DNA from 2 places in the Paenarthrobacter sp. YAF11_1 genome. Region 2 is predicted to be linked to the other one. Evidence: predicted binding sites of a transcription regulator. Region 2 holds the regulator's gene; the other holds the start of a gene.
The links. The regulator HrcA, encoded in region 2, represses chaperone genes, less so after heat shock. The targets are predictions, from matches to a motif close to TTNGCACTCGNNNNNNNCGAGTGCNAA.

Region 1 (21,594 bases), on a different contig from region 2:
ACGGATGCAGGAATGGACGTTGTTGGCGTCCGCGACAACCCCCGCTTCAGCATCAATATGCCGGAGTGCGTGCAGAAAAAGGGCCCTGATTCGCCGGACTGCAACGCCCCGCTGGAGGAGTCCCTGGCCGCGTCGTCGCCGCTGGACGACTACGTGGGCAAAGTGGACCGGCTCTACTTGATGGATATGAGCGACTTCATCTGCGAACAGGGCACCTGTCCGGCAGTAGTGGGCAACGTCTACGTCTACAAGGACGACAACCACCTCACCAAGACTTACGTGCAGAGCATGATCCCCATGTTCGAGGAGCGGCTCCTTGCCGCCACCGGTTGGTCCGGCGGCTAAGTCCAGTGCCGTTGCTCACACTCGGGCCTCGCGGAATATGGTGATCGGCGCGAAGGTTCTAGTATTTATCCAATACCTTCTGCACAGGTAATTTCTGTACAGGTACTTTATGCACAGGCCAGTCCCGTAATGACGGGCTGGTCATCAGTTGCAACCCCTACCAGTTAAGCCCCCGGAACCCAGGTAAGAGGCGCACACTCATGACCCAGCCCGAACACGATCCCTTTGGCTTTGTTGGCCTGACGTACGACGACGTCCTGTTGCTCCCGGGCCACACCGACGTCATCCCGTCCGACGCCGACACGTCCTCCCGCATCTCCAAGCGCATCTCCGTGCAGACGCCGTTGCTGTCCGCGGCAATGGACACTGTTACAGAGTCCCGCATGGCCATCGCCATGGCGCGCCAGGGCGGTCTGGGCGTTGTCCACCGCAACCTGTCCATCGACGACCAGGCCGAGCATGTGGACCGCGTCAAGCGCAGCGAATCGGGCATGATCACCAACCCGCTGACCATTGGGCCGCAGGCCACCCTGCAGGAGCTGGATGAGCTGTGTTCCCGCTACCGTGTGTCCGGCCTCCCCGTGGTGGACACCGACGGACGCCTGCTGGGCATTGTCACGAACCGCGACACCCGCTTCATTCCGGAATCGGAATTCCCGCTCCGCAGCGTCAGCGACGCCATGACCAAGATGCCCCTCATCACCGGGCACGTGGGCATCAGCCGCGAGGAAGCCTCGCACAAGCTCGCCACCAACAAAATCGAGAAGCTTCCCCTGGTGGACGAACAGGGCCGCCTTAAGGGCCTCATCACCACCAAGGACTTCACCAAGGCAGAGCAATACCCGCTGGCCACCAAGGACGACGAAGGCCGCCTGCGCGTGGGTGCCGCCATCGGCTTCTTCGGCGATGGCTGGGAGCGCGCAATGAAGCTGATCGACGCCGGCGTGGATGCGCTGTTCGTGGACACCGCCAACGGCCACTCGCAAGGCGTGCTGGACATGATCCGGCGCCTCAAGTCGGACCCGATTGCCGCCCACGTGGACATCATCGGCGGCCAGGCCGCCACCCGCGAAGGTGCCCAGGCGCTGATCGACGCCGGTGCCGATGGCATCAAGGTAGGCGTGGGTCCGGGCTCCATCTGCACCACCCGCGTGGTTGCCGGTGTTGGTGTTCCGCAGATCACGGCCATCTACGAATCAGCCAAGGCTGCCATCCCGGCAGGTGTTCCGCTGATTGCCGACGGCGGCCTTCAGTACTCGGGCGACATCGGCAAGGCGCTGGTTGCCGGTGCCGACACCGTGATGCTCGGATCCCTCCTGGCAGGCTGCGAGGAATCCCCGGGCGATCTCATTTTCGTCAACGGCAAACAGTTCAAGAGCTACCGTGGCATGGGCTCCTTGGGCGCCATGCAGTCCCGTGGCAAGAACACCTCCTACTCCAAGGACCGCTACTTCCAGGCTGACGTCTCAGGCGATGACAAGCTCATCCCTGAAGGCATCGAAGGCCGGGTGGCCTTCCGCGGACCGCTGGCTTCGGTGGCCTACCAGCTGGTGGGCGGCCTCCGCCAGACCATGTTCTACACGGGCGCACCGACCATCCCCGAGTTGAAGGCGCGCGGCAAGTTCGTCCGTATCACACCGGCAGGCTTGAAGGAATCGCACCCCCACGACATCCAGATGACGGTGGAAGCACCCAACTACGGTTCACGCTGATCCATCACCTGTAACAACAGTTGTTCCCCGCGGAGGCATCTCCGCGGGGAACAACTGTTTAACCGCCGTGCAGAAATGTCGGCGCATGAGAATAGGCTGGGGTCATGTCTGAAAAGCCCGCGCAACCGCGGCATCCGGAGTCCATCCGGTTGAACCCAACCCAGCCGGGGACGACGCCGCCCCGGAAGTTGGCGCTGCGGCCGTACGCACGTGCCGTCGGGCAGGTCCTGAAGGTGAGCTTCAAAGCATCACCCGTTGCGGTGATCATGAAGGTGCTTGGCTCGTTGATCTCCGCCACGCTTCCGTTGGTCACCACGTATTTTGCGGCCCTGACCACGACGGCCCTGGCCGCAGGGTATGCGGGGGATCCCAACGCCGGTCCCCAAGCCATCCTGTACGTCATCATCACTGCGGCACTGGGGTTGTTCTGGGGTGCCTTCAGCAGTGTTGACCGCTACATCCAACAGCTCATGAGCTTCAAGGTGGGCGCGATCGTGGGCGACATGATGTACCAGCGATTCCTGGCACTGGAGTTCTGGCGTTATGACGACAAAGAAACGGTGGACCTTTACGACCGCGCCAAGCGGTTCTCGGATTCGTACGCCCGCGTACTGGACAGGATTGCCGCAATCTTCACCCAGCTGGTCTCCGTGATCCTCGCCATCGGTGCGTTGGTCCTGGTCAGTTGGTGGATCGCCGTCATTGTCCTGGTGGCGATTGTGCCCAGCGTGTACCTGCAGTTCAAACTGTCACGCGAGCAAATCGCGCATTGGAACACCCAGGTGGATTCGCGGCGTCAACGCCGAATGATTGAACAGAACCTGCTGAGGCCCCAACATATTGCTGAGATGCGGCTCTACGGAATCGTGGGCTACCTCATGGACCTCCGGTCACGGCTCCGGGATGCTGACGAACGGCGGCGCCTGGACTTTCAAAAACGCTACATTCCCAAACAGCTGGTTGCGGACTCACTCCAATATGGCGCCGAGGTGGTGTCCTTGATTTGGGTCGTTGGGCAGATCATCGCCAGGGCACAGCCGGTCGGGCAGTTCCTCTATGTGCAGCAGATCGTCAGCCGGGCCCTGTCCACAGCCAACAACCTCGTATCTTCCCTGAGCTCCATTGACGAGGACCTCGCCAACCTCAAGGACTATGAGTTGTTCATGGCCTTGCCGGTTCCCAGTGGCAACGAACAGCCGCTGGTTTCGTCGCCCGGCACCGTGGAACTGCGGGATATCCGGTTCAGTTATACCGGAAGCGACATTGAGGTCATCAAAGGTATTTCCATGACCATCCGGGCAGGCCAGCACATTGCCATTGTTGGCGAGAATGGTGCAGGAAAGTCCACGCTGATCCGCATCCTGGCGGGCCTGTACCGTCCTGATTCGGGCCAGGTACTCCTGGACGGGGTGGACCTTGCCGGGATTGATGTCACCAGCTGGCACCGGCACTTGGCCGTGCTGAGCCAGGAGTTCCTGAAGTACGAGTTCGCAACGGCCGCAGAGAACATCTACTTGGGCGATGTGGACCAACCACGCAATGACGACCGCATCCGGCGGGCAGCCTCGGACGCAGAAGCCATGGAATTCATCAACAAACTGCCCAATGGGTTGGAAAACCATGTGAGCAACTGGATGGAGGACCCCCGCGGGCGCAAGGGCAGCGGCCTGTCCGGGGGCCAATGGCAGCGACTGGCCATGGCACGCAACTTCTACCGCGACGCCTCATTCATGGTCATGGACGAGCCGACGTCGGCTATCGACGCTTTGGCAGAGCACCGCATCTTCACACGGCTCTTCGCTGACCGGAGCAGCACCATCATCGCCATCAGCCACCGCCTTGCCACCATCGAGAAGGCAGACATCGTGTACATGCTGGAAGACGGCCGAATCGCGGAGCAGGGGACCCACAAGGAATTAGTGGCATTAAGGGGTCGCTACTTCCGGATGTTCGAATCCCAGCTCTCCGTGGACGAGACCAGCCAGAACACGCCCTGATACCTAAAGCGGCCCGTATCCGGCATCGCCATACGGGTCACGCCAGGTGGCGAGGTCCTGTTCCAGAAGCGCCCTGAAGCGAGGATCATTCACAGCCTTGCTCCGAAGTGATTCCCGGGAACGGCCCAAGATGGTGGCCGGGACGATGATCGCGGCCACCAGAAGACAGACGACAAACGCCAGGACCGCGACCAACGTCAGCAGAAGGGCGGGATCCTGCCAGGTCGATGGCTTGGCGGTAAATGCGAACACCCCGATGAAAGCGGTCAGGATGAACCCCACGAAGCCAAGCGCGCCCCGCAAGCTGCCGGGCCCACGATTGACGGGTGACCGGTCTGTTCGAGGCAGCCGGTCCCGCACCTTTGCATAGAAAATGCAGCAGAGTACGGCGATTGCTGCCCCGGGAAGGCTGAAGGCGGGAACCGGGGCGAACGTGCCAAGCCGGATGGCCAGGAGCGGGCCCAAGAGGATCAGGACTGCGCCCATCCCGATTCCGGCGGCCCAGGCGCCCATGTAGGAACCGCGTGCGGAGGCGATTTCCCGCAGGCGCGAGCGTGCGCCGCTCGGAGAAACGGCGGCGAGTTCCGCCGAAAGCCAATAGTCCAACGGGCGGGCAGGTTGGGGAAGAGGCGCGGGGCCTGTCTGGTAGCTCACCCGGGGTACGGCTCCAGGTCTGAGCGTACAGGGGTGCCGAGGGCAATGAGCTCATGTTCGTTGACAGGTAACGCTTGGATTTCTTTCTGCGCGGTCATTTCTGCCTTCTTTTAGCGGTTCTGCGTCCAGTTTACGAAGTGCCGCGATCCTGTGAGCCATCCTTGGGGTCATTTCCCACACTGTGTGACGTGTTCACTTTATTGGTGTCGAATCGGGGTTCCGGGAGGGGTCCAGTAAAGTAAGAGCCGTGACTTATGAGATTGAGATTGGCCGTGGCAAGCGTGGGCGTCGTGCCTACTCCCTGGATGACATCGCGATCGTCCCGAACCGCCGGACGCGTGACCCGAAGGACGTCTCTGTCTCCTGGCAGATCGACGCCTACAAGTTTGACACCCCGGTGATCGCTGCCCCCATGGACTCCGTGATGTCCCCGGACACAGCCATCGCATTCGGCCGCCTCGGTGGCCTGGGCGTCCTGGACCTCGAAGGTCTCTGGACCCGCTACGAAGACCCGCAGAAGGTGCTCGACGAGATCGCCGACCTGGCGGACGAGACCAGCAGCCCGGCCGTAACCCGGCGCATGCAGGACCTCTACCAGGCACCCATCCAGCCGGAACTCATCAGCTCCCGCCTCGCCGAAATCCGTGCCGCAGGCGTCACGGTGGCAGGGTCCCTGACCCCGCAGCGCACCCAGGAGCACTACAAGACTGTGGTGGCTGCCGGCGTCGACATCTTTGTTATCCGTGGCACTACGGTTTCGGCTGAGCACGTCTCCAAGAACCACGAGCCACTGAACCTCAAGCAGTTCATCTACGAACTCGATGTCCCCGTGATTGTGGGCGGAGCAGCCGGCTACACGCCTGCCCTGCACCTCATGCGTACCGGTGCGGCCGGCGTCCTGGTGGGCTTCGGCGGCGGCGCTACCACCACCACCCGCCGCGCCCTGGGCATCCACTCGCCCATGGCCTCGGCGATTTCCGATGTCGCTGCGGCGCGCCGCGACTACATGGACGAGTCGGGCGGCCGGTACGTCCACGTCATTGCCGACGGCGGCATGGGCAGCTCGGGCGACATCGTCAAGGCCATCGCCATGGGCGCCGACGCCGTCATGCTTGGCAGCGCATTGGCCCGTGCTGAAGAGGCACCAGGCCGCGGCTGGCACTGGGGTCCGGAAGCACACCACCTTGAATCACCCCGGGGCGACCGCGTCAACGTCGGCACTGTCGGTCCGCTGGAAGAGGTCCTCTTCGGACCCGGCCACCATACCGATGGCACGTCCAACCTGATCGGTGCACTGCGCCGTTCAATGGCAACAACCGGCTACTCGGACCTCAAGGAATTCCAGCGGGTCGACGTCGTTGTCTCGCCTTACGCAGGCAACTGACAACTGCGCGCTCAAAGCCCCCTGTTGGCTGCCGATTCCTCTCGGCGCCAACGGGGGCTTTCTCTGTTCGGGGGCAATTCCCGCTTCATGGCTGCCCGCCTTTGCCCTGCCCAATGCGGCGGGCAGCAAGTAGGGTAGGGGACTACCAGCTGTTGCGTTTGAGGAGGGGTCCGATGAGCAATGTCGCAGGCGGTCCACAGGCGAGTTCTCCGGGAGCTTTGAGCCCGGAATCCCGTGCCGCATCGATCGAAGTCCTGAAAGCCACCGCCGAACCCGGCAAGGAGCTCGACATCCTGATCGTTGGTGGCGGCGTGGTGGGGGCCGGAGCCGCGCTGGACGCCGTGACGCGCGGCCTCACAGTGGCGATTGTCGAGGCCCGGGACTGGGCGTCGGGAACCTCATCGAGGTCCTCCAAGCTCATCCACGGAGGTCTCCGATACCTGGAGATGCTCGATTTCGGCCTTGTCCAAGAGGCTCTCCAAGAACGGGGACTGCTGATCCAGCAGATCGCCCCCCACTTGGTTCGCCCCGTGCCCTTCCTGTATCCACTGACGCGCAGGTTCTGGGAACGTCCCTACGTCGGTGCGGGAATCATGCTTTACGACACGTTGGGCCTGACCTCCGGGCACAGCCGCGGCGTTCCCATGCACAAGCACCTCTTCAAGCGTGGCACCCTGCGCGCGGCTCCCAGCCTGAAGGATGACGCGTTCGTGGGGTCCATCCGCTACTACGACGCACAGGTGGACGATGCCCGCCTGGTGGTCAACGTGGTCAGGACCGCTGCCCATTACGGCGCTCATGCGGCCAACCGGCTTCGGGTGGTGGACTTCCTTCGCGAGGGTGAACGCGTGGTGGGGGCAAAGCTTGAAAACCAGGAAGATGGCAGCGTTTTTGACGTTCGGGCCAAGCAAGTGGTCAATGCAACGGGAGTCTGGACGGACGAAACGCAGGCCATGGTTACGGATCGCGGCCAACTCAAAGTCCGCGCGTCCAAAGGCATCCACTTGGTGGTGCCGCGCGACCGCTTCCAATCAACAGTGGGCCTGATCCTCCGTACGGAAAAATCGGTGCTTTTTGTCATCCCCTGGGGCCGTCATTGGATCATCGGCACCACGGATACCGACTGGACGCTGGACAAGGCGCATCCGGCTGCCTCCAGCAAGGACATCGATTACGTCCTGGAGCACGTCAATAAGGTCCTCAAGCGTCCCCTGACCCGTGAGGACGTGGAAGGCGTCTACGCCGGCCTCCGGCCTTTGTTGGCCGGCGAGAACGACTCCACGGCCAAGCTCTCGCGCGAGCACGTGGTGGCACATCCCGTTCCCGGGCTTGTGGTGGTCGCCGGTGGAAAATACACCACTTACCGGGTCATGGCCAAGGACGCCGTGGACGAGGCCACCAGGGCCATGGACGAGCGAGTTCCCTCAAGCTGCACCGAGACCATTCCACTGCTGGGAGCGGAAGGTTTCAAGGCCGCCTGGAACCGGCGCGGGCGTTCTGCTGAAGAAGCCGGCGTCCACGTCGCCCGGGTTGAGCACCTGCTGAACCGTTTCGGGTCCATGACTCCCGAAGTGCTGGAGCTGATCTCCCAACGACCGGAACTGGGGGAGCCACTGCCGGGTGCCGATGATTACCTTGCCGCGGAAGTCGTCTACGCGACAACCCACGAGGGTGCCCGCCATGTCCATGACGTTTTGACGCGTCGAACCCGGATCTCGATCGAATCGTGGGACCGGGGTGTGGCAGCCCTCCCGGTAGTAGCTAAGCTGATGGGAGAAATCCTTGGCTGGAGCGAGAATCAGCGCGAGAGCGAGATCAAGCACTACCTGGCACGCGTGGAAGCTGAACGGCTCAGTCAGCAGCAGCCTGACGACGAATCGGCAGATGCCGCGCGCATGGGAGTGGATGACATCGTTCCCCTTCGCTGACCGGCTCAGGAAAATGCGGCCGGAAGGCCACACTGGAGGGAACACGACTTGGCTGAACCACTTGACCGGTATGACGCGGAACTGACCACCCCGGACACCGTCATCCTTGAACTCGTCGCAGAGGACAAGATCGACGCCGCTGCCCAACTGGCCCATAAGCTCCACGCTGCCGGCAGGATCAGCAACCTTGAAGGCTTCCTGGAGCAGGTGCACTCACGGGAGCACCAGCTGGCCACAGGACTTCCCGGCGGCATCGGCCTTCCGCATGCGCGCAGCGAGTTCGTGGACAGGATTTCCATCGCGGTAGGTGTGACCAAGTTCGGCCACGCCTTGGATTTCGGAGCAACCGACGGCCCCGCGACGTTGATCCTCCTCATCGCCACGCCTGCCAGTTCCTTTTCCGACCACCTCGAGGTTCTGGCCACCTTGGCGCGTTCGTTGTCCAAGGAGTCCTTCCGCGAGTCCCTCCGGCGGGCGCACGATCCCGAGGTCATCTCCGAACTCATCAACTCCAGCCTGGTGTTCTTCGACCACTAAAGATTGGGGCAGGCCCTTTCGTGTCGACTTCGTCGCCACGTAGGGACCCGGCTGCCCCACTCCGGGCCGTTTCGTTGTTCTACAGCCGGACGAAGTACGGTTAAGGGGTGTTGAAAACCGCGTTGAAACCCCGCTGGATCGCAGGACTGGTCTTTGCGCTTCTGTTATCCGGGGTGTTTGTGCTGCTCAGCCAGTGGCAGCTCAGCCGGTCCGCCCAGCACGAACCTCCGGCGCCGTCGAGCATCGAAGAAGTCAAACCGCTGGTGGACGTCCTCAAACCCGGCCAGTTCTTCCCCGGTTCCGTCTCGGACCAGATGGTCACGGCCACCGGATCCTACGATCCCGCCAAGCAGGTTCTTGTAGAGGGTCGCCTCTACAACAACCAAAAGGGCTTCTGGATCGTCTCGGCCTTTGCGGTCAACAACGCTCCCACGCTGAGCGGCGTTGCAGCCTCGCCCCAAACGTGGATCCCCGTGGCGCGCGGCTGGGTGGCAGATGCCGCCCAAGCCGGCCCGCCGCCGTCGGGCACCATCACTTTGACTGGTCGCCTTATTCCTTCTGAAGCGCCCGTACCAAACGTCGACGCCGGTCCGGGCCGTGCGTCCGCTGTGTCTGCCGCGGAGCTCATCAACACGTGGGAAGTGTCCAGCTACCCCGGATTTATCGCTGCGACATCGGAAGTCTCCGGCGGCGTGACCATTCCCCTGGGCGATAGCGTCAAGGCCCTCAACATCCCGCCCCAGCCGCCTGCAGAGCAGGTCAACTGGCTGAACCTCTTCTACGCAGTTGAATGGGTTGTCTTCGCCGGGTTCTCGATCTTCATCTGGTGGCGTCTGGTCAAGGATGACTACCGACGCGACCTCGAGGAGGACGAGGACGAGTATGAAGACGGCGACGACGATGACGCGGAGCCTGCCAAACCCGTGGATGCTACAGAAACTACAAGCCCAGAGCCAGAACAAAAGGTGCAGCAATGATTGAGCCAAAACCGGCCATCCAGCCCGAGCAATCCGGACCCAAGCCCAAGAAGCGTCGGTTCGGCGGAACGGAAGCCCAGATCCGTTCGGCGTTGAATTTTTACAAAGTCATGGCGTACCTGACCGGCGCCATGCTGCTCCTGCTGTGCGCGGAACTGATCGCCCGCTATGGGTTTGGAGTTTCGCTGTTTGCCGGCGGCACGAACGCTGTCACTGGCCAGCCCTTCGGCTTCGGCTTCGCGGAATCCGAACCCAAAGGCGTGATCGGCGGGTTCAACATCTCCACGTCGGTGCTGATCGTGCACGGTTGGATGTACGTGGTGTACCTGGTATCCAACTTCCGCCTGTGGTCGCTCATGCGCTGGCCGTTCTCCAAGATGGTCCTCCTGGCACTGGGTGGCGTCGTTCCGTTGCTGTCCTTCATCGTGGAGAAGAAATTCCACGCGCAGGTGGAGGCCGAACTGGCAGCCAACCCGCAGGCTTCCAAGCGCTACTAGCACTGCCCACTGCTTCCCGTTGCGGGCTGCGCGACGGGAAGCACTGTGAGATGCCTAACGACGGGGCCCGTTTTGGCCTCCGGCCGCCCTCGTCAACGTGCGCCGGGGCGGCCCGGCAAAGTAGTCTTGTCTGGTGACTACTCCCACCGCACCCCAAACTTCCCAGAAGCCGGTGCTGGTTGTTGACTACGGTGCCCAGTACGCGCAGCTGATTGCCCGCCGCGTCCGCGAAGCGAATGTGTATTCGGAAATTGTTCCGCATACCTTCACCACCGAGCAGCTTCTGGCCAAGGACCCCGCAGCCATCATCCTCTCCGGAGGACCCTCCAGCGTGTACGCAGAGGGAGCCCCGAGCGTCGGTGCTGATCTCTTTGAAGCCGGGGTGCCTGTTTTTGGCATTTGCTATGGCTTCCAGGCGATGGCCAATGCGTTGGGTGGAAAGGTGGCCCAGACGGGTCTCCGGGAGTACGGCGCCACTGAAGCGCTCGTTGTCGGCGATGCCCGGTCCATCCTGGACGGCGTCCCCTCCTCCCAGAACACCTGGATGAGCCACGGCGACTCCGTTCAAGAGGCCCCCGAGGGTTTTGACGTCCTCGCCTCAACGGCCGGTGCGCCGGTGGCTGCTTTTGCCAACGAAGACAAGCGCCTCTACGGCGTCCAGTGGCACCCCGAGGTCAAGCATTCCGTCCACGGCCAGCACGTCCTTGAGAACTTCTTGTTCAAGGGTGCGGGCCTGAGCCCCAACTGGACTACGGGCAACATCCTCGAAGAGCAGGTGGACCGGATCCGCCAGCAGATCGGGGACTCCAAAGTCATCTGTGGCCTTTCCGGCGGCGTTGACTCAGCTGTAGCTGCGGCTTTGGTCCAGCGCGCCGTTGGCGACCAGTTGACCTGTGTCTTCGTTGACCACGGCCTCCTGCGTGAAGGCGAAGCCGAACAGGTTGAGCGCGACTTCGTGGCAGCCACCGGCGTCAACCTCTACGTCGCCAATGAGCAGGAACGCTTCCAGTCGGCACTGGCCGGCGTCAGCGATCCCGAAACCAAGCGCAAGATCATTGGCCGCGAATTCATTCGTGCCTTCGAAGAAGCGGAGCGGGCCATCATCGCCCAGGCTGCTGCCGAAGGCGAGAAGATCAAATTCCTGGTTCAGGGCACCTTGTACCCGGACGTCGTCGAATCAGGCGGCGGTGAAGGTGCTGCCAACATCAAGAGCCACCACAACGTGGGTGGGCTTCCCGAGGACCTGCAGTTTGAGCTGGTTGAGCCGCTGCGGGCCCTGTTCAAGGACGAGGTCCGTGCTGTCGGTGCCCAGCTGGGGCTGCCGCAGGAAATCGTCGGCCGCCAGCCGTTCCCGGGCCCCGGCCTGGGAATCCGGATCGTGGGCGAAGTGACCAAGGAACGCCTGGACCTGCTGCGCAAGGCCGACGCCATTGCCCGTGCGGAGCTCACGGCCGCCGGGTTGGACAACGACGTCTGGCAGATGCCGGTAGTCCTCTTGGCCGATGTCCGCAGCGTTGGTGTCCAGGGTGATGGCCGTACTTATGGCCACCCGATCGTGCTGCGTCCGGTATCTTCTGAAGACGCCATGACGGCGGACTGGTCGAGGCTGCCCTACGACCTCCTTGCGCGGATCTCCAACCGCATTACCAACGAGGTCGACGGCGTAAACCGTGTGGTGCTGGATGTCACCAGCAAGCCACCGGGAACCATCGAGTGGGAATAGCATTTTGAGTGGCCGGCTTCCTGAGGGAGGCCGGCCACTGTGCTTGAACCCTCGGGGTGCCGTTGCCTGCGAAATCGGCAGGCACCTGTGAAATGACGGCGAATTTCGCGTCGGAACAGCGTTGCGGAGCGGACTGCCAAGGTATTCCCGCTACCCTCGAAGGTATGCCGGTATGGTCCAAGGCGTCTAAAGCTAGTACAGAAAAGAAGGCAGAAGTTGTGTCATTAGGTCAAGGCCAGGAAGAGGGCTCCGAAGAGCTCCGCAAATGGCTGTCTGGTCTTAAACCCGTCACCGGGGCGGACACGATGCTGCGTTTCGTCAAGACGCCCGAAGGCGCCATCGATCTGAGCAACGCGCACCCCTCGGGGCTCGCGCAGTTGCTGGCAGGTCGCAGAACACGCTTGTCTACGTTGATCCGCGACAGGCAACAATACTTGGTGGCGGCCCGTGCTGCCCGCAACATCAGGTCCAAGATCTTTGAGCTGAGCAACGATCGCGGCATCGAGGCCGGATATTTGTCCGCAGGCACAGTGGTGTGGACCTCTGCTGTGGGTGGAAAGCCGCAGCGTGTTTCGGCGCCGGTGATGCTCGCTTCCATCATCCTGACCATCAGGCCGGGCGAAGACGACTTTGAACTTCAGCTCACCGAGCAGGCACGCATGAACCCTGCCCTGGTGCGCCACCTCAAGTCAGTCCACGGCATCGTCTTTGACGTCAACGCAGTAGCGCGCATGGCCTACAACACGGCACGGTTCGATCCCCAGCCGGTGCTGGACCGCTTGGCTACGCTCGTCCAGCCGATCCACGGCGCCGAGGTGGAATTCAACTTGTTGGTCACCACCCTGGCTGACCTTTCGGGAAACCTCGATGATCCCTGGATCAACACGAACAACCCCACCGTAGCGGCGCTTGCTGAGGCGGCAAACGGTGGTGACGTTGAGCCTGAGCCCATCAAGGCTGGCCGATTCCCAAGCCTTGACCTTCGTGATCCGGCAGATGAACTCCTCCTGCTGGACGCTGACACCGACCAGCAGTACGTGGTGGATGCCGTCCGTGCCGGAGATTCCCTGGTTGTCAGCACCCCGCCGGGAAGCGGACAGACCCAAACGGCCATCAATGCGATCGGTGCGCTGGTCAGCGAAGGAAAATCCGTGCTGGTGGTAGGCGACAGGCAGTCCAGCCTGGGGGGCCTTTCCGCACACCTCGAATCGCTCGGCCTCGACTCCATGCTGTTCCGTCCGGGTAACGGGACCACGCCGCAGCAGCTCAAAGGCCAGTTGGTCCGCGCCATCATGCGCAATGAAAAAGCGCTTGAGCCACAACTGGGCAACTTGCATCAGACGCTGACAGGACACCGCCACGCACTGATGGACCATGTTGCCTCGCTGCACAACGTCCGTGAACGGTGGGGTTGCTCGCCGTACCAGGCCATGCAGTCGCTGGCAGAGCTGACGTCCATCCACCCCGCGCCTTCCACCACGGTCCGCTTGAAGCGAAGCGTCCTGGACAACATCAAGGACCGGGAAGAGTTGGCAGGCCGCCTGCGCCGGGCCGCTGAGCTTGGCAGCTTCAGCCGGTCGTCCACCTCCAGCCCTTGGTATGGAGCGCGACTGGTGACGCGCAAGGAGACCGAGGAAGCCCAACAACTCGCCCGCCTGGCAGAGGAAAAGCTTCCCGTCCTGCGGGACCGGATGAAGCAGGTGTCCGATCACGCTGAAATCCGGCTGGGGGATACCTTCACTGAATGGGGCGCGCAGCTCGAACTGCTCATTGCCGTCCGGGAGAGCCTGGATAAGTTCACTCCCGACATCTTTGACCGGCCGGTGCACGACCTCATTTCAGCCACAGCCAGCTCCGCTTGGCGCCGTGAGCGCAACTTGGAGATGCCCTCCATGCAGCGCTCCCGCCTGCGCCGGGTAGCCAAGGAATATGTGCGGCCCGGAGTCCACATCGCCGACCTCCACAGCTCCCTGGTCCTGGTTCAGGAGCAGCGGGCCCTGTGGGCCGGATACGCCACCACCCAGCGCCACCCCGCCGTGCCTTCCGGGCTGGCAGATCTTGGCGCGCTGTACAGGGAGCTGGACGGCGAACTGCACCGCCTTGGTGCTGCCCTCAAGCACACCAGCGCTGGTGGCTCCCTGCACGGGGCGCCGTACTTGGAGCTGATGGAGCGGCTGGAACGGCTGGTTGCTGACACGGCCACACTGGAGACACTTCCCGAGCGCACCCTCCTGATCGAGGAAATGCGCGAGCACGGCCTCGGTGAACTGCTGTCCGATCTGGCTGCCCGCGAAGTTCCTGCTGGCTCCGTGGCCGCCGAATTGGATCTGGCATGGTGGCAATCCGCTTTGGAAGCCATGATCAGCGGCGATGACTACCTGGCGATGTCCGATGGCGACTCCCTGCGTCGCCTCGAAGCCGAATACCGGCTCGCGGACCAGGCCCACATCGCCAGTGGTGCCGCGCGTCTCCGGTGGCAGTTGGCACAGAAATGGCATAAGGGGCTGCTTGAGCACCCCAGGCAGGCGGAACTGCTGCGGGCCCTGCTGAAGGATGGCAGGGTCACGTTGCCGGCGCTGAGCGCCCAAGCGCCGGAGCTTGTGCCACTGCTGGTGCCCGTTTGGTCGGTCAGTCCCTACCTCCTGACCGGTGTTCTTCCGGCCGAGCAAAAGTTTGACGCCGTGGTGGTCATAGACGCCGAATCCACCTCGCTGCAGGCCGTACTTCCTGCCATCGCCCGGGCGAAGCAAGTGGTGGCCTTCGGTGATGCGAAGATTGCCCATGCACGTACGTTCAGCGTAGCTGTGGAACCACCGGTAGCCGGTGTTGCCAGCCACGAGACCGTCGACAGCGCCTTCAAAGCGCTGGCAAGGGTCCTGCCCACGTGGCAACTGAATTGGGTCTACCGCGCCGTGGACGAGGATTTGATCCTCCAGTTGAGCAAGAATTACTACGACGGCGGCCTGCGCCGCCTGCCTGACGGCAACTCTGTCACGGGTCTGGACCGTTCCATCCTGGTGGAGTACATCCCCGATGGCACCGGACTTCCGGGGGCAGACCATGAAGGTGTGGAGTCCGTCACCGCCGAGGTCAATCGCGTGGTGGACCTCGTGTTCGAACACGCCAGGCTGCGGCCCCGCACGTCCTTGGCGGTGGTGACTGCCAGCTTGCGCCATGCTGCCCGTATCGGCGAGGCCATCAGGCTCCAACTGCCCAACCATCCCTTGCTGTCCACGTTCTTCGGCGCCGGCCCCGAATCCTTCCGCGTGGTGGATCTTGAGCGAGCCCAAGGGCTGGTTCGTGACCACGTGATCTTCTCGCTTGGCTACGGCCGCACGCCACACGGCCGGGCACTTCATTCGTTCGGTCCGCTGTCCGCTGAGGGTGGCCGGAACAGGTTCGCCTTGGCCATGACCCGCGCACGGCGTTCCATGCATGTCCTGAGCTGCTTCCGTCCCGAGGACCTTGACCTCGATCGGTTGGCCCATGGTGCAGTTGACTTCTACGAACTGCTTGACCGTGAACTTTCGGGAAACAGCAACCTCGGTACGCCCGCGTCCCGCGCTGTTGCCAGTGAGCAGGCGCTCGGTGAGGATCCCTTGGTCGCTGACCTCGGAGAACGCCTGCGGGCCCGGGGCGCCCGGGTCTGGCATCTCTACGATGGCGTTCTGGATATCGCTGCTGCGGCAGACCCCGTCCACACTATTGGCCGGGAGGGCGCGGAAATTCCCACGCCGGTCGCGATCGAATCCGATGGCACAGAACGCTACCGTCGGATGAGCGTCCGGGAACGCAGCCGGTTGCGTCCGCAGCTGCTGGAGCGCATGGGATGGCGCTACATGTCCCTGTGGACCATTGAGGTGTTCACTGATCCTTCGTCCTGCGCAGATCGCATCGGCTCCTACCTTGGGCTGGAAAATCACATTCCGCGGTCGACGTCGCCTCAGCATGGCTTCCTGGACATGGACGTTGAACAATTGAGTGTGGACAAAGGGCAGCCAACATTCGCTCCGAGTCCGGCACGGCAGGCACCAGGACAGCATGACGAAGCTGCCGGTGATGCAGGCAGCGAAGCAGAGAACGGGAAAGAAGTACCACTGATGGAACAAGCAACCGGTCCGGAAGAAGGGCCTGAGACGGAATCCGCCGTGCCCGGCGCCGACACCGCTGAAGAGCCCCTGGATGCCAAGGACGCCGGAGCCAAACCAGGCGTGAGTGGCATTCTTCCCACCAAAGCCGCGGAAGACGATCCCCGGCGCTGGGGCGATGAGTCCGGTTACGACCATGAGCAGTGGCTCAAGGAGCAAAAGCCGCCGCACTGGGGCTGACCGGCCACCACCACCTGAACGGCCCATCACGGGTTGACCAGAACAAAGAAAAGCTTGCCTTGCGTTGACGCGCCGGCAAGCTTTTCTGCTTGTTGTGGATCCGCAGCAACCACCACTAATCCTTCGGTGTCGCTGGTGCCCAGCCATTCGCCTGTCTTGCCCCCGTGGGCTGAGGTCCAGAGCACGGGGACAGGACCGGCGAGTACCTGGCTTTGCCTGGATTCGTCATAGGAACCGGCGGCCGTGAGGACCACTGTGACCAACTGCCCGGGGGAGAGGAGCTGGATGGACGACGGGTCGGCCATTCGCAGGGGAACAGCTGCGGTACCCATGGGTGATCCTGTAAGAAGCCCGGGACCCAGGAGGCTGGACTCCGTGGGGATCTGCCCCCGGCTCAAGGGTGCGGCCAGCTGGCGGCCGGCGAGGGCCCCGCCATCAGAGAGCGCCCCGGTCATGGCGAGGTCCTGGGGCACTCCCACACGGGTGAAATCGGCTTCTGTGAGAGTGGTTCCCGTTGGCAGGTCACGGGCGGCCGCCATGACGCTGATTCGCAGTTCCGAGGCCGGGGTCAGCTGTTGGACGGCGATGCCGGCGGCCAGGCACAGCAGGAGGGCAACTGTGAGGCGGCGGTTCCGGGCGATCCAGGAGCCGATCTTTCGCCTTCTGCCCTGAGGGGAAGAATGGTCCAGCGGCCGGGGAAAGCTTGCGGCATTGTTGCGCCGTTGAGACGACCGCCCTCTGGCACCAGATGGAACCGGGGGCCAAGGACCGCCAGACGACGCTGAACGCCGGGCGCGGGCAAGAAGGGCGCTTCGAGACTGTTGTGGCATGCGGCCACGTTAGCCAGCCAGCCGGGCAGTCCAATAGCGGCCAGAGGCGCTATGTGGAAAAAGGGGGGAAGTTAGCTGGCTGCAGCGGCCGGCGCCGGGGTGGCTGCTGGAGCAGACGACGCGGCGGCAGGTGAAGCAGGCGCGGCTGAAACAGTGCTGCCCTTGGCATCACGGGAATCAGTCCGGTAGAAACCCGAGCCCTTGAAGACGACGCCGACGCTGTTGAACTTCTTGCGAAGGGAGCCCTTGCATTCGGGGCACTCCGTCAGGGAGCTGTCGGAGAAGGACTGGACGATGTCAAAGGCATGGTCACAGTCTTTGCAGGCGTATGCGTATGTGGGCACTGAGTTCCTCCTTCAGGACAAAGGTCAGGTCCTGTGCAGCAACGGCGGAGATTTCGCTTCGCATTAGCAGTCGCAGGGCCTGAGTGCCAATTCTATCATCCGTCCACAGTGCATGCGCCAGTGGATGTGCCCGACCTCACCAGCCCGTCCGATGCCCTCAGGCGGTATGCGTAGGGCCGCTGGTGACTGGAGTCCCGTCGGGATCTTCCGTCCCGCCCAGGCGGACCACGCCGGAGGGAGTCAGCACTTCCCGCACGGGGCGGTCGAAGGCTTCGGCGGGAATCGAACCTGAAGGCAACAGGTCGTCGTCGTACACCACCGCAATGGTGGGCGGCCGCTGGCCGGCATCGTCGAGCCCATGGAGGAGCCGGTCGTAGTAGCCGCCGCCCTGCCCGATCCGGTTGCCATCCATGTCCACCGCTGTGGCGGGCATGAAGATCCCCGCGGCGCCGGCCACCACCTGGCTTTCAAGCCGTTCGCCCTCGGGTTCGTCGATAGGGGCATATGAGGAGCGGACAAAAACTGTCGAGGGGGTCCAATAGACCCAACTCAGCTGCCGGCCGGGCTCGCACACGGGAAGGAGGATCCTGTGCCCGGCCTCGTGCAGGGAATGGATGAGCGGCATGGTGGGTGGCTCAAAGGCGACACCTACATAGACGGCAAAAGCGGCCGGGGGGTCGGAGGAAGCGGCAGCCGCCCATGACGTTCCATGCTGCGCGATCGACGCGCCGGCAGCGGCGATCTGCTCGGGGGAGAGAGCGCGCCTTTGGAGGCGCCGGCTGCTGCGGATGTCTTCCTTCGATGCCATGGGTGTCCGATCGTGAGGTTCGTCTGATGCCGGTGCGGCGACAGAAGCTGCCGTCCGGTCCACAGAAATGTTGTCCCGGCGCGGCGAGGGTTTAGCCGATGATGTATTCCTTCCGTTACATTAGTCCGGTGACTCTCGATAACAATGCTGTCCGTAAGGCCGTCATCCCCGCAGCGGGTCTTGGTACCCGTTTCCTGCCTGCAACAAAGGCGATGCCGAAGGAAATGCTGCCCGTGGTTGACAAGCCAGCCATCCAGTATGTCGTCGAAGAAGCGGTCAAGGTTGGCCTGCACGACGTCCTGATGATTACGGGGCGCAGCAAGCGCGCCCTGGAGGATCATTTCGACCGTGTGCCGGCGCTGGAAGCGACGTTGGCCGAAAAGGGCGATACCGCCAAGCTTGAGGCCATCCAATCCGCCACCAACCTCGGTGACATCCACTACGTCCGCCAGGGCGACCCCAACGGCCTGGGCCACGCGGTCCTTCGTGCAAAGCAGCACGTTGGGCACGAACCTTTTGCCGTACTCCTCGGCGATGACCTGATCGACGCCCGCGATAACCTCCTGAGCGACATGATCGCCGTTCAGCAGAAGACCGGCGGTTCCGTGGTTGCCCTGATCGAGGTGGAGCCCTCCAAGATCAGCGCCTATGGTTGCGCCGACGTCGAGGAGATCGGCGAGGACGGCTACGTCCGCATCAAGCAGCTCGTGGAAAAGCCTTCTCCCGAAGAGGCACCGTCCAACCTTGCCGTGATCGGCCGCTACGTGCTGCACCCGGCAGTGTTCGATGTTCTCGAGAAGACTGAGCCGGGCCGTGGCGGCGAGATCCAGTTGACCGACGCCCTTGAGGTGCTGGCAGCCGGCGAAGGTGAAGGCTACGGCGTGTATGGCGTTGTTTTCCGGGGCCGTCGCTACGACACCGGTGACAAACTCAGTTACCTCAAGGCCTGCATCGAGTTGGCCTGCGAACGCGAGGACCTCGGTCCTGAACTGCGTGAGTGGCTGCCGACTTTCACTGCCTCGCTTCCCAAGTAACCTCAGGATGTACGGCTCTGCGATCTGGCCGGTGACGCTGGAGAGCGGAGACCTGTTTCTTCGCCCTATCCGATACCGCGACAAGCGGGAGTGGTCTGACGTCCGTTCGCGGAACAGTGATTGGCTTGCTCCCTGGGAGGCGTCCAACCCGGCCCCGGGTGGTCGCCTGCCCAGTTATCGGCAGATGGTGGGCTCGCTGAACAACCAAGCCCGACAGTCCACGGCATTGCCATTCCTCATTGTCGAGCGCACCCCTGGATTCAGAGACCCGCTCATCGTGGGCCAATTGACTGTTTCTTCCATCATTTGGGGATCGGCCATGATGGCCACACTGGGATACTGGGTCGATAAGGACCGGGCAGGGCACGGTATTGCTCCGACGGCGGTTGCCATGGCAACGGACCACTGCTTCAAGGTGTTGGGCCTTCATCGCATGGAGATCAACATCAGGCCCGAAAACACCCCCAGTCTGAGGGTCGTGGAGAAGCTTGGATTCCGTGATGAGGGGTATCGGGAACGGTACCTGCACATCAACGGCGAATGGGCTGACCACCGGTCCTTTGCCCTGACATCGGATGAGGTCCCAGAGGGCCTGCTGCGTCGGTGGCTCAGGGGATAAACGGGCAGGTCATGGGGCATTTTGTCCGTATATCCAGTCATTTGCGGACTCGACGACGACACACCGGCCGCAATGCCGCCGCCCCCGGTGATTTGCTTCTACGGTTTTGAATGTGGACTTCCCTCTCAGCAGCTCAGTGATACTCGTAGTCACTGTTGCGCTGTGGATGGTCTGGGTGGCGCCCTACGTTCTCCGGAACAGGCGTCAACAAGTCCAAACGGCCGCTGTTCCAGCAGCGGCAATCGACGACGAACCAGACGAACCGCAGGCAGGGGTGGTACTGACTTTGGCACCTCAGCAGGAGAAACCGATGGAGACCATGCACAGCAAAGCACCGGCGTCGCCCCAGGAATCCCACGTGGCTGAGCCGTCCCAGCGGAAAGCGCCCACCACTCCGTTCACCATCCGCTATGCCCGGCTCACTTTGGCCCTGGCAGGCCTTGCCTTGCTGGTGACAGCGGCCATTTCGGGCATCTTTCTCATCTTTGGTTCCGGGTCAATCTGGATGCCGCTGGTGTCCTTCATCGGTGCGGTGTTCGCCGTCGTAACGTTGCGGAAGCTCGCTCTCAGGGATCTTCGCGAACGCCGGGCACGCCGTGCGGCACAGGCAGCCCCCATCCCGACGCCAGCACGTTACTTGCCGAAGGAACCGGCAGTGGAAGCGAAGGAAACCACGGTTTTCGACGCCGAAGCCACCAGCCGTGAAGCTGCGCGCCTATCCGCTGTTGAGCTTCGCCAGGCTGCTTTGGCGGTTGCCGTTGCCGCAGGGGATACATCGGCGCAAGCATCCCAAGACTCCAAAGGTTCAAGCTGGGAGCCTGTCGCAGTTCCCAAGCCCACATATGTTGAAGCCGCTAAAGCTTCAAGGCCGGCCCCTGAACCGCTGGACCTCCCTGAGGCTCCCAAACCGGTGGGCAAGCCCGTCCTGAAGCAAGGTGCTGAGCAGGCCGAGGCCACTGCTGCGGTCTCCGCTAAGGGGCAGAGCGCGCTCAGCAACCTGGACGACGTACTGCAGCGCCGCCGCGCCTAGACACGCATGGCCAGTATCTGCGTCGCGGGCGGTACCGGCCAGGTAGGTCGCGAGGTTGTCCGGCTTGCTCTGGATGCGGGTCATACGGTGACCTCTTTGTCACGCCACGCGCCGCCTCCCGGCTCGGAGAAGCACCACGACGGCGCCACCTACGTAGCGGGCGACGTCACCACGGGAGAAGGGCTGGCGGCCTCACTGGAGGGCGCCGACGTCGTGATTGACTGCCTTGAAGGTCAGTTCGGCAAAGCCCAACGAAAATTCGCCGACGGCGGTGCCCGGCTTCTTGCCTCTGCTCACAGTGCGGGGGTGGGCAGGGCGGTGGCATTGTCCATCATCAACTGCGATCTGAGCACGTACTCGTATTACGTCTCGAAGGCCGGGAAAGAGCGGAAGTACTCTGCTTCTCCTCTGGAGACCGTGGTGGTTCGCGCAACACAGTTTCACGGCCTGGTAGCAATGATCTTCGCTGCCGGGGCCAAGGTGCGCCTCATTCCCGTCTTCAAGCGCGCAAAATTCCAGACCATTTCGCCGGTTGACGTTGCAGGGGCACTGCTGGAGGCTGCCCTGGAAAGCACCGGCCCTGAACGTCATCGCCTGCGCACGGTGGGCGGTCCGGAAGTGCTCACCATGCGGCAGATGGCGGAGTCGTGGCAGGCCGTTACCGGCGCGCGGGGCAAGATAGTGGAGGTGCCGTTGCCCGGCGCGATGGGTGCCTTCCTGCGATCCGGCAACAACCTGATCCCGGGGCAAAAGGATGGGGTGGAGACGTTCGTGTCGTGGTTGGAAAAGCGCCGGGAAAGTTTGTAGCCTAGGGACACTGGCCGGACGGTTACGGATTGGTCCAGGG
Region 2 (9,229 bases):
GTACCGGGCAGGAACCCCAGCCGCTCCCCTGCCTCCACAGCAGGCCGCGTCAGAATAATCCTGCTGACTTCCTTCATCTGCAGTGCCTGCACGGCCTTGGCCATGGCCAGGTAGGTCTTGCCCGTGCCAGCTGGACCGATACCGAAAATCACCGTGTTTGCGTCGATGGCATCCACGTAGTTCTTCTGGTTAAGTGTCTTCGGACGGATGGTCTTGCCACGGCTGGACAGGATGTTGTGGGTCAGCACATCAGCAGGATTCTGCACCGACTGGGCCCTGAGCAGGGAGACCAGCTGCTGGAGGACGTCCGGCGTCACCACAGTCCCCTTTGCCACCAACCCGCGGACTTCCTCGAGGAGGCGCATGACGCGGGGGATGACGGTGGATGGCCCGGTCATGGAGAGCTCGTTGCCGCGGACATGGAAGTTGACGTCCTGGAACTGTTCCTCGATGTACCTCAAGGCTTCGTCATGGCTGCCCAACGAGTGAACCATCTGGTCGGAGTTGTCGAAGGTGACGACTTCCGTGCGCGTGCCCGGTAAAGTGTGCGGGAACTCGTTGGGCGGCTGGTTGCCGTTTCCGGTCCTGAGCCGCCCGTTCAAAGATTCACTCATAGTGCTGGCCCTCAGGCCTTTTCTCCTCCGGTTGGTCGATAATAACGCCATCGATTCGACATTAGCTGCGGGCTTACACTGCCCGCGTTCATGCCGGAATGTCTTCAATCCTACGCCAGCCCGGCCTTTGATGGACCTCTCCCGGCAGCCTCATTGGGCACCCGGGGCCGGTACGGACATTTTGTCTCAACTCGGCATCAAGCCGGTATCAATCATGTTTCAGTTGGCGGCCTCCCCCGGAAACCCGGCCGACCGCCGTCGACGATGTGCCAAGCTGGCATAGCGGGTGGAAACTGAACCCCGCACGCCAGCCAACAAATGGCTGCCAAACCATGCAGGGCAGGACAGGAAAACCATCAAGAAAACAGCCAGCAACGTTCATGGCGCGAACAAGCGGACCAAGTCCGCTGTTGCCGTGCCGGCTATGCTCGCTGTCCTCCTCCTGACCGGTTGCATCGCCAACGGCGGTGGCACCCAGGCCACCTCCACTCCGCCGCCGCTGACCGTCCAGGAAGCCCCGGCCAGCAACGCCCCGCTCGAAACCACCCAGGCCTCCACCAAGATCCCGGTCTACTGGATTGGACGGAGCAAGGAAGAGGTCTACCTCTACCGCGAGTTCAGGGATATCTCCGGCGACGGAAATCCTGTGACCACAGCGCTGAGGATCATGATGGCGGAAAAGCCGTTGGATCATGACTTCTTCACACCCTGGCAGGAACCCGCCAGCCTGGCCACCTCCATTTCGGGCAAAAACGTCATCACAGTCGATATTTCCCGCGATGCTTTCAACTCGAACCTGGACGCCGGCATGGCGCAGCGGGCAGTGCAGCAACTCGTCTACACGGCGACCGCCGCAGCCTCGTCCTCAGGGCTCATCAATTCAGGCCAGCAGATCCAAGTAGTCATCCTGGTCGATGGCCACAAGGACTATATGGCGTTCGGGCAAGTGCAGCTGGGGGAACCAATGACGCGCGACGCTTCCCTGGTTGCCCCGCTCTGGATCATCGATCCGCAGGAAGACACCACCCTGCCCACCGGACTGGTCAAGTTCAACGGTCGAAGCACTGACAGCTCCAAGCCCATCGCCTGGCAGGTCCTGCAGGACAACGGCAAGGGCGAAAAGGCCAGCCTTCTCACGGGCCAAACGCAAGCCACCGGCGAACCCGGGCAGTATGGCCTGTTCACCTTTGGTGCCACGTTGAAAGCCGGCCAGTACGAGGTACGCGTCTCCCAAGTAGACAACGCGGGCAACGCCATCGCGACCAGCACCGACACCCGCCTGTTCAGGGTCGGGTAGCTGCCCGGGGCCGGATGCGGCCCAAGGCCGCTCCTACCAGCGTCCCAGGATGTCGCTGGCAAGAACGACGGCGGCCGGTCCTGCCGTCGAGGACCTCAAGACATGGTGCCCCAAGAGTGCCGTCACGGCGCCGGCATCACTAAGCCGCGTTACTTCGCGGGGTGAGATCCCGCCTTCGGGGCCCACAATCAGCAGCACCTCGCGGGGAGCGCTGGCGTTGGTTGCCGCTGCCGCCAACTCCTCAAGGACGGTCCGCAAGGGATTCTTCGCGTCTTCATGCAGGATGATGGCAAGGTCAGCTTGGGCAACAGCGTTCGCCAAGGACCCAGTGTCCACCATGGACCTCACCTCAGGAATCCACGCCCGCCGGGCCTGCTTGGCGGCAGCGGTGACCACGGACTCCCACTTGGCGTGGGCCTTTGCGGCGCGATCGCCCTTCCATCGAACAATGGAACGCTCCGACTGCCACGGAAGCACAGCATCAATTCCGAGTTCCGTGGCTGTCTCGATGGCAAGTTCGTCACGGTCGCCCTTGGCCAGGGCCTGGACCAGCACCAAGCGGACGTCCGGCAGGTCTTCAAAGACAACGTCGGAGGCAGTGACAATCAGGCCCGCGGGCCCGGCCTCGGCGACCGTGCCGGTCAACCGCGCGCCGGCCCCATCGGCTATGTCGACTGGCTCTCCCACCACAAGTCGCTTGACCGTAACCGCGTGCCGCGCTTCCGGACCTTCCAGCACGAAGGTACCGCCGGCGCCGACATCGCCAAGGCTGCCGGCCGAGGTGAAGAAAACGGGGTTGCTCACCGCTACAGGTTACCGAGCTTGTCCCGAAGCTTGGCGAACATCCCGCCGCTGGCCACGAGCTTTCCTTCGGTGAACTGCTCCCCGCGAAGCTTGGCGAGCTGCTGCAACAATTCTTCCTGCGCCGGATCCAGCTTGCTCGGCGTTTCAACGTGGAGGTGTACCTTGAGGTCGCCGCGGCCGTAACCACGCAGGTGCGTGACACCCAGGCCCCGGAGGGTGATGATCTCGCCTGACTGGGTTCCGGCCTTCACGTCAATGTCCTGTGCGCCGTCGAAGGTATCCAGCTGCAACTCCGTACCCAGCGCCGCGGCCGTCATGGGCACGCTGAGGGTGGCGTGGAGGTCGTCGCCTTCGCGCATGAACATGGAATCGTTGTTGACACGGATCTCCACGTAGAGGTCGCCGGACGGGCCGCCTGCGGGCCCTGCTTCACCCTGGCCGGACAACTGGATGCGAGTACCGGTGGCAACACCGGCAGGAACCTTGATGGTCAGCGAACGACGGCTGCGGATGCGGCCTTGGCCGTTGCACTCATTGCAGGGGTCCTTGATGACCGTGCCGAAGCCCTCACAGGAACCGCAAGGGGCGGCAGTCATAACTTGGCCGAGGATGGAGCGGACAGCCCGCTGGACCTGGCCACTGCCACCACAGATGTCACAACGTTCCGGATGGGTGCCCGGGCGGCAGCAGCTGCCGTCACAGGTGGGGCAGGTCACGGCCGTGTCCACTTCAAGCTTCTTGTTGACACCGAAAACGGCGTCCTTAAGGTCGATGCGGACGCTGATGAGTGCGTCCTGGCCGCGTCGCACACGGGAGGCCGGCCCACCGTGACCGCCGCCACCACCAAAGAACGTATCGAAAATGTCCTGGAACGCGAAGCCCTGGCCGGAATATCCGCCACCAAACCCGTTGTCCGTTCCATTCTCGTTGCCGGTGGCATCGTAGACGCGGCGCTTCTGGGGATCGGACAGGACCTCATAAGCATGGGTCACGGCCTTGAACTGTTCCGCGACATCTTCACCTGGGTTTACGTCCGGGTGGAGTTTCCGCGCCAACTTGCGGTACGCCTTTTTGATCTCTTCCCCGGTGGCTTCCGGCGAGACTCCCAAAACGTCATAGTGGCTGCTCAAAGTCGGTATCTCTTCCTTGTTGTACTGCGGATGTTTCTTCGGGACGGCCTTCAGCCGCCAAGAATGCGTGAAAGGTAACGGGCCACGGCCCGGACTGCGGCCATGGTCGTTGGATAATCCATGCGGGTTGGCCCCAGAATCCCCACCTTGGCGCCGGAGCCGTACCCGGTGGCGACAACGGAAGCTTCTGCCAATCCGTCGTAGGGATTTTCCCGGCCGATACTCACGGTGACGCCACGGGGGTCATCCCCCATGTCTGATAACAACCGGAGCATGACAACTTGTTCCTCAAGAGCTTCCAGCACCGGGCCAATGCTCAAGGGGAAGTCCACGTTGGACCTGGCGAGGTTGGCCGTACCGGCCATGAGGATGCGTTCTTCGCGGCTGTTGTCACTCAGGGCCTGCAGCCCGTTGGCCAATGTGTGGGCCAGTCCCCGAAGCTCCGGCGGGCACAGGGCAATCACCGACGGAAGCACCTGCGGCAACAGGGCCAGTTGTGTCCCTGCGATGCTGCCCAGGAAGCGGGATCTCAGTCGCATCAAAGCGTCGTCGCCCACGTCCGAACCAGCATCGATGACCTTCTGGCCGACGCTGCCGGTATCGGCAATCAGCACCACCAAAACCTGTTGTGGCGCCAACAGGACGAACTCAACGTGCCGTACCAGAGCGCGGTTCGAGTGTGGATACTGCACGACGGCGACCTGGTTGGTCAGTTGCGACAGGAGCCTTACGGTGCGCTCCAGGATGTCGTCGACATCATCAGGGCCTTCAAGCAACGAATGGATGGCCCGCCGCTCGGCGGCCGAAAGGGGCTTGACCTGGGAGATGCGATCGACGAACAGGCGATAGCCCTTGTCGGTGGGAATACGACCGGCACTGGTGTGCGGCGCTGCAATGAGGCCTTCTTCTTCCAAAACGGCCATGTCGTTACGGATGGTGGCGCTTGAAACACCGAGATGGTGCCGTTCAACAAGGGCCTTCGATCCAACAGGCTCCCGAGAATGCACGTAATCTTCAACGATGGCACGCAGCACTTCCAACTTGCGCGGCTCACTCATTGCTCCACCTCCTGACGACTGCCGTGGTCTCTGGGACCGGGTCCACTTAGCACTCAACATGCCCAAGTGCTAACCAGTCTAGTATGAGCCACCCCGTTGCTAGCATTGAACTTTCCCGTCCCAACCCAGCGCAAATCAGCACTGCACTATACAACCCAGCACAAAGGTAGGAACTCCTTGGCTTTCGACACGTGGGGTCCGCAGGATCTGTCAGCTCCGGCCAAACGGCAACTGCCGGAGGTTGCCGTCCAACGCGGGATGGTCCTCGAAGACGTCCAGTCAGGCTGGGTGGGCGAAGTCACCCGGGTCGAGAAAACCGGCGGCATGCACATTGTGTCCCTTGAGGACAGACGGGGGAAGACGAAGTCGTTCCAACTCGGATTTGGCTTCCTGCTCGAGGGGCAGCCCATCCGGTTGATGCCCCCGGCCCCACGGCAACCGACGCCGGCCGTTCAGGCGGGGCGCACGGCATCAGGTTCGGTGAAGGTTCAAGGTCAACGCGCCCAGGTGGCCAAAGCCAGCCGCATTTGGGTGGAAGGAAAACACGACGCCGAACTCGTCGAGAAAGTCTGGGGCGACGATCTCCGCGTCGAGGGCATTGTGGTGGAGCCCCTGCACGGAGTCGATGACCTCAAGTCGGTAATATCCGCCTTCAACCCCGGTCCCGGCCGGCGCCTCGGCATCCTGGTGGACCACCTCGTGGCCGGCTCCAAAGAGTCCCGCATCGCAGCTGATGCCATGACTGTGCCTGGAGCCGCGGGAAATGTCCTGATCGTCGGACACCCCTATATCGATGTCTGGCAGGCCATCAGGCCCAAAGTCCTGGGAATTGAGGCTTGGCCGTCCGTGCCCCGCGGCACCGACTGGAAGACCGGGATTCTTACCGCCTTCGGGTGGCCCCACGAGACCGCGGAGGACATAGGACTGGGCTGGCAACGGCTTCTCGGAGCGGTTCGCAGCTACGCCGACCTCGAAGCTTCGCTGCTGGGCCGCGTGGAGGAAGTCATCGATTTCCTCACAGTTCCCTGACCATTGCCCTCAAAGCAGCAGCAACTGACGTGTCATCGTGGCGCTTGTCCCGGGAAGCCTGCCGGGGCCGGTATTCTGGGACAGCAACACCGCACCATCTTTACAGCAAAGGGAACACACCGTGGCAGAGAACGCTCCTGAAGAACCGGGCAGCGCCGCAGGCCAGCCCCAGTACCATGGCGCGCCTGCAAATGCGCTGCCACTGACCGCCAGCGAGGACAGGCAGTGGGCTACCTTGGCACACTTTGGCGGCATTCTGGGATGCCTGCCATCGCTCCTGATCTACTTGATCTTCCGTGACCGCGGACCTTTCACGGCACAGGAATCCAAGGAAGCACTGAACTTTACGCTGCCTCCCACCATCGCTGCGGTTCTGGCCAACATCCTGGTTCTGCTGCCGGTAGTAGGCAACGTCTTTGCCGTGATCGCCACTGGCATCTGGGTAGCCCTGACATGCTTCTCTGTCTCGGCCGGAATCCGCGTCAACCACGGCCAGCCGCACCGCTACAAGCTCAACCTGCGCTGGATCAAGTAACCCTCCCCCCGCTTTTCAAGCGGACGTGTGGTTAGTCGGGGAGAATCCTCCGGACTACGGCGTCAGCCAGCAGCCGGCCCTTCAGCGTAAGGATCAGCCGGCCTTTGAACGCCTGCGCAGGATCAACCAGTTGGTCGGCGATCAGCCCTGCCATTGCATGGCGGCCAAACGCGTCCAAAGCATCCACTTCAAGGCCTGTACCGAGCCGTGCTTCCAGCATGATGCGCTCGACTTCCCGGGTTTCGGCGTCCAGGGTTTCCCGGCCCGCCGCCGGTGAGCTTCCTGCGCCCAACCGTCCTGCGTACGCTGTGGGGTGCTTGACGTTCCACCACCGGACACCTCCTACGTGGGAGTGCGCACCGGGGCCGACGCCCCACCAGTCATCGCCCCGCCAGTAGGCCAGATTGTGCCGGCACGCTTGATCGGATGTCCGGGACCAGTTGCTGACCTCGTACCAGTTCAAACCAGCTTCGGAGATCAACGAATCGGCCAATTCGTATTTGGCCGCGTGATCGTCGTCGTCAATTCCGGGCACTTCACCGCGGCGGATCTGGGCCGCCAGCTTGGTGCCATCTTCCACGATCAATGCGTAGGCGCTGATGTGATCGGGCTCGTAGGACAGTGCTGTCTCAAGGGATAACCGCCAGTCCGCCATGGACTCCCCCGGCGTACCGTAAATGAGGTCCAGGCTCACCGCGAGTCCGGCCTCACGGGCCCACTGGACCACAAGCGGCACTCGACTGGGGGTGTGGGTGCGGTCCAAGACCTTCAGAACGTGCGGGACGGCCGATTGCATGCCGAAGGAAACCCTGGTGAATCCGGCGTCAGCCAGCACTTTCAGGGACTCGGGGGTGACGGAATCGGGATTGGCTTCGGTGGTGACCTCGGCGCCGGGCTCAAGTCCCCAGTGGTCCACGGCGGCCCGCAGGATTCGTGCCAGGTCTTCCGCGGGGAGGAGCGTGGGCGTACCGCCTCCAAAGAAGACTGTACTCATGCGCCGTCGGGGCAGCCCGGAGGCATCCAATGCCAGCGCCGCAAAGTCGAGCTCGGACACCGCGGTTGTGGCGTAGGCATCCTGGGAGGCCCCGCCGCCAAGCTCGGTCGCCGTGTAGGTATTGAAGTCACAGTAGCCGCAGCGAACGGCACAAAACGGGATATGGACGTAGAGCCCGAAGTTACGGTGCTCCACGCCGTCCAGCACCTGCGGGGGAAGTACTCCGTCCGCAGGTGCCGGATCGCCCAAAGGTAGGACGCTGGGCATTTACTTCTTGGCCTTGTCCTTGGACTCGTCGGTGGTCAGGGCTGCGATGAATGCTTCCTGGGGAACCTCCACGCGACCCACCATCTTCATGCGCTTCTTGCCTTCCTTCTGCTTTTCCAGCAGTTTGCGCTTACGGGTGATGTCACCGCCGTAGCACTTGGCAAGAACGTCCTTGCGGATGGCCCGGATGCTCTCACGGGCAATGATGCGCGATCCGATGGCTGCCTGGATGGGCACCTCGAACTGCTGCCTCGGGATGAGCTCACGGAGCTTGCCGGTCATCATCACGCCGTAGGCGTAGGCCTTGTCGCGGTGGGTGATGGCACTGAAGGCATCCACTTGTTCACCCTGCAGCAGGATGTCCACCTTGACGAGGTCTGCAACCTGCTCGCCGTCTGCTTTCCAATCCAGCGAAGCGTAGCCACGGGTTTTGGACTTCAGGAGGTCGAAGAAGTCGAACACAATTTCCGCCAAAGGGATCCAGTAACGGAGCTCCACGCGGTCCTCGGAGAGGTAGTCCATGCCGCGCATTTGGCCACGGCGGCTCTGGCACAGTTCCATGATGGATCCAACAAACTCGTTGGGAGCCAGGATGGTGGCGGAAACCATGGGCTCGCGGACCTCGGAGATCTTGCCCGTGGGGTACTCGCTGGGGTTCGTGACGTGGATGACCTTCTTGTCCTCCAGTGTCACCTCGTATTCGACGTTAGGAGCCGTCGAGATCAGGTCCAGGTTGTACTCACGTTCGAGGCGCTCACGGGTAATTTCCAGGTGCAGCAAACCGAGGAACCCGACGCGGAATCCGAAGCCCAGTGCTGCGGACGTCTCGGGCTCGTAAACCAGAGCGGCATCGTTAAGCATCAGCTTTTCGAGGGCGTCGCGGAGGACAGGGTAGTCCGTTCCGTCCAGCGGGTAGAGACCGGAGAAGACCATCGGCTTGGCGTCGGCGTAGCCGCTGAGCGACTCCGAGGCAGGCTTGGCCAGGTTGGTGACAGTATCGCCAACCTTCGACTGACGAACGTCCTTCACGCCGGTGATCAGGTACCCCACCTCGCCGACGCCCAAGCCCTTGGAAGGAGTGGGCTCCGGAGAGCTGACACCAATCTCCAGGAGCTCGTGCGTTGCACGGGTGGACATCATCTGGATGCGTTCGCGGGGGTGGAGCATGCCGTCCACCACGCGGACGTAGGTAACCACGCCGCGGTACGTGTCATAGACGGAGTCGAAAATCATGGCGCGTGCCGGCGCATTGGGATCGCCAACAGGGGCAGGAAGGTCGCGGACAATTTTGTCCAGCAGAGCCTCAACACCCACACCGGTTTTACCGGAGACCTTGAGCACGTCCTCGGGGTCGCCGCCAATGAGGTTGGCAAGCTCTGCCGCGTACTTCTCAGGCTGGGCGGCCGGGAGGTCGATCTTGTTCAGCACAGGAATGATGGTGAGGTTGTTTTCCATTGCCAGGTACAGGTTGGCAAGGGTTTGTGCCTCAATGCCCTGGGCC

Region 1: a site for HrcA is predicted at 17,320-17,346, ahead of AB4Y77_RS02600 (FmdB family zinc ribbon protein). Genes of this name have one in related genera too.

What each region holds. Positions count from the first base shown of each region.
Region 1 is NZ_JBFRDF010000001.1:518,536-540,129, reverse strand. It holds gene AB4Y77_RS02660 (acyltransferase family protein) at 1-345, shown strand, start outside; gene guaB (IMP dehydrogenase) at 546-2,057, shown strand; gene AB4Y77_RS02650 (ABC transporter ATP-binding protein) at 2,162-4,054, shown strand; gene AB4Y77_RS02645 (hypothetical protein) at 4,058-4,708, opposite strand; gene AB4Y77_RS02640 (GuaB3 family IMP dehydrogenase-related protein) at 4,956-6,092, shown strand; gene AB4Y77_RS02635 (glycerol-3-phosphate dehydrogenase/oxidase) at 6,266-8,020, shown strand; gene AB4Y77_RS02630 (PTS sugar transporter subunit IIA) at 8,069-8,557, shown strand; gene AB4Y77_RS02625 (SURF1 family protein) at 8,665-9,534, shown strand; gene AB4Y77_RS02620 (DUF3817 domain-containing protein) at 9,531-10,031, shown strand; gene guaA (glutamine-hydrolyzing GMP synthase) at 10,165-11,754, shown strand; gene AB4Y77_RS02610 (AAA family ATPase) at 11,919-16,082, shown strand; gene cpaB (Flp pilus assembly protein CpaB) at 16,109-16,912, opposite strand; gene AB4Y77_RS02600 (FmdB family zinc ribbon protein) at 16,984-17,256, opposite strand; gene AB4Y77_RS02595 (5-formyltetrahydrofolate cyclo-ligase) at 17,414-18,064, opposite strand; gene galU (UTP--glucose-1-phosphate uridylyltransferase GalU) at 18,163-19,098, shown strand; gene AB4Y77_RS02585 (GNAT family N-acetyltransferase) at 19,106-19,717, shown strand; gene AB4Y77_RS02580 (hypothetical protein) at 19,884-20,747, shown strand; gene AB4Y77_RS02575 (SDR family oxidoreductase) at 20,754-21,554, shown strand; tRNA gene AB4Y77_RS02570 (tRNA-Ala) at 21,592-21,594, shown strand, end outside.
Region 2 is NZ_JBFRDF010000002.1:250,270-259,498, forward strand. It holds gene AB4Y77_RS05220 (PhoH family protein) at 1-614, opposite strand, end outside; gene AB4Y77_RS05225 (GerMN domain-containing protein) at 1,039-1,911, shown strand; gene AB4Y77_RS05230 (16S rRNA (uracil(1498)-N(3))-methyltransferase) at 1,945-2,715, opposite strand; gene dnaJ (molecular chaperone DnaJ) at 2,718-3,845, opposite strand; gene hrcA (heat-inducible transcriptional repressor HrcA) at 3,896-4,903, opposite strand; gene AB4Y77_RS05245 (DUF3097 domain-containing protein) at 5,081-5,932, shown strand; gene AB4Y77_RS05250 (DUF4870 domain-containing protein) at 6,054-6,467, shown strand; gene hemW (radical SAM family heme chaperone HemW) at 6,499-7,728, opposite strand; gene lepA (translation elongation factor 4) at 7,729-9,229, opposite strand, start outside.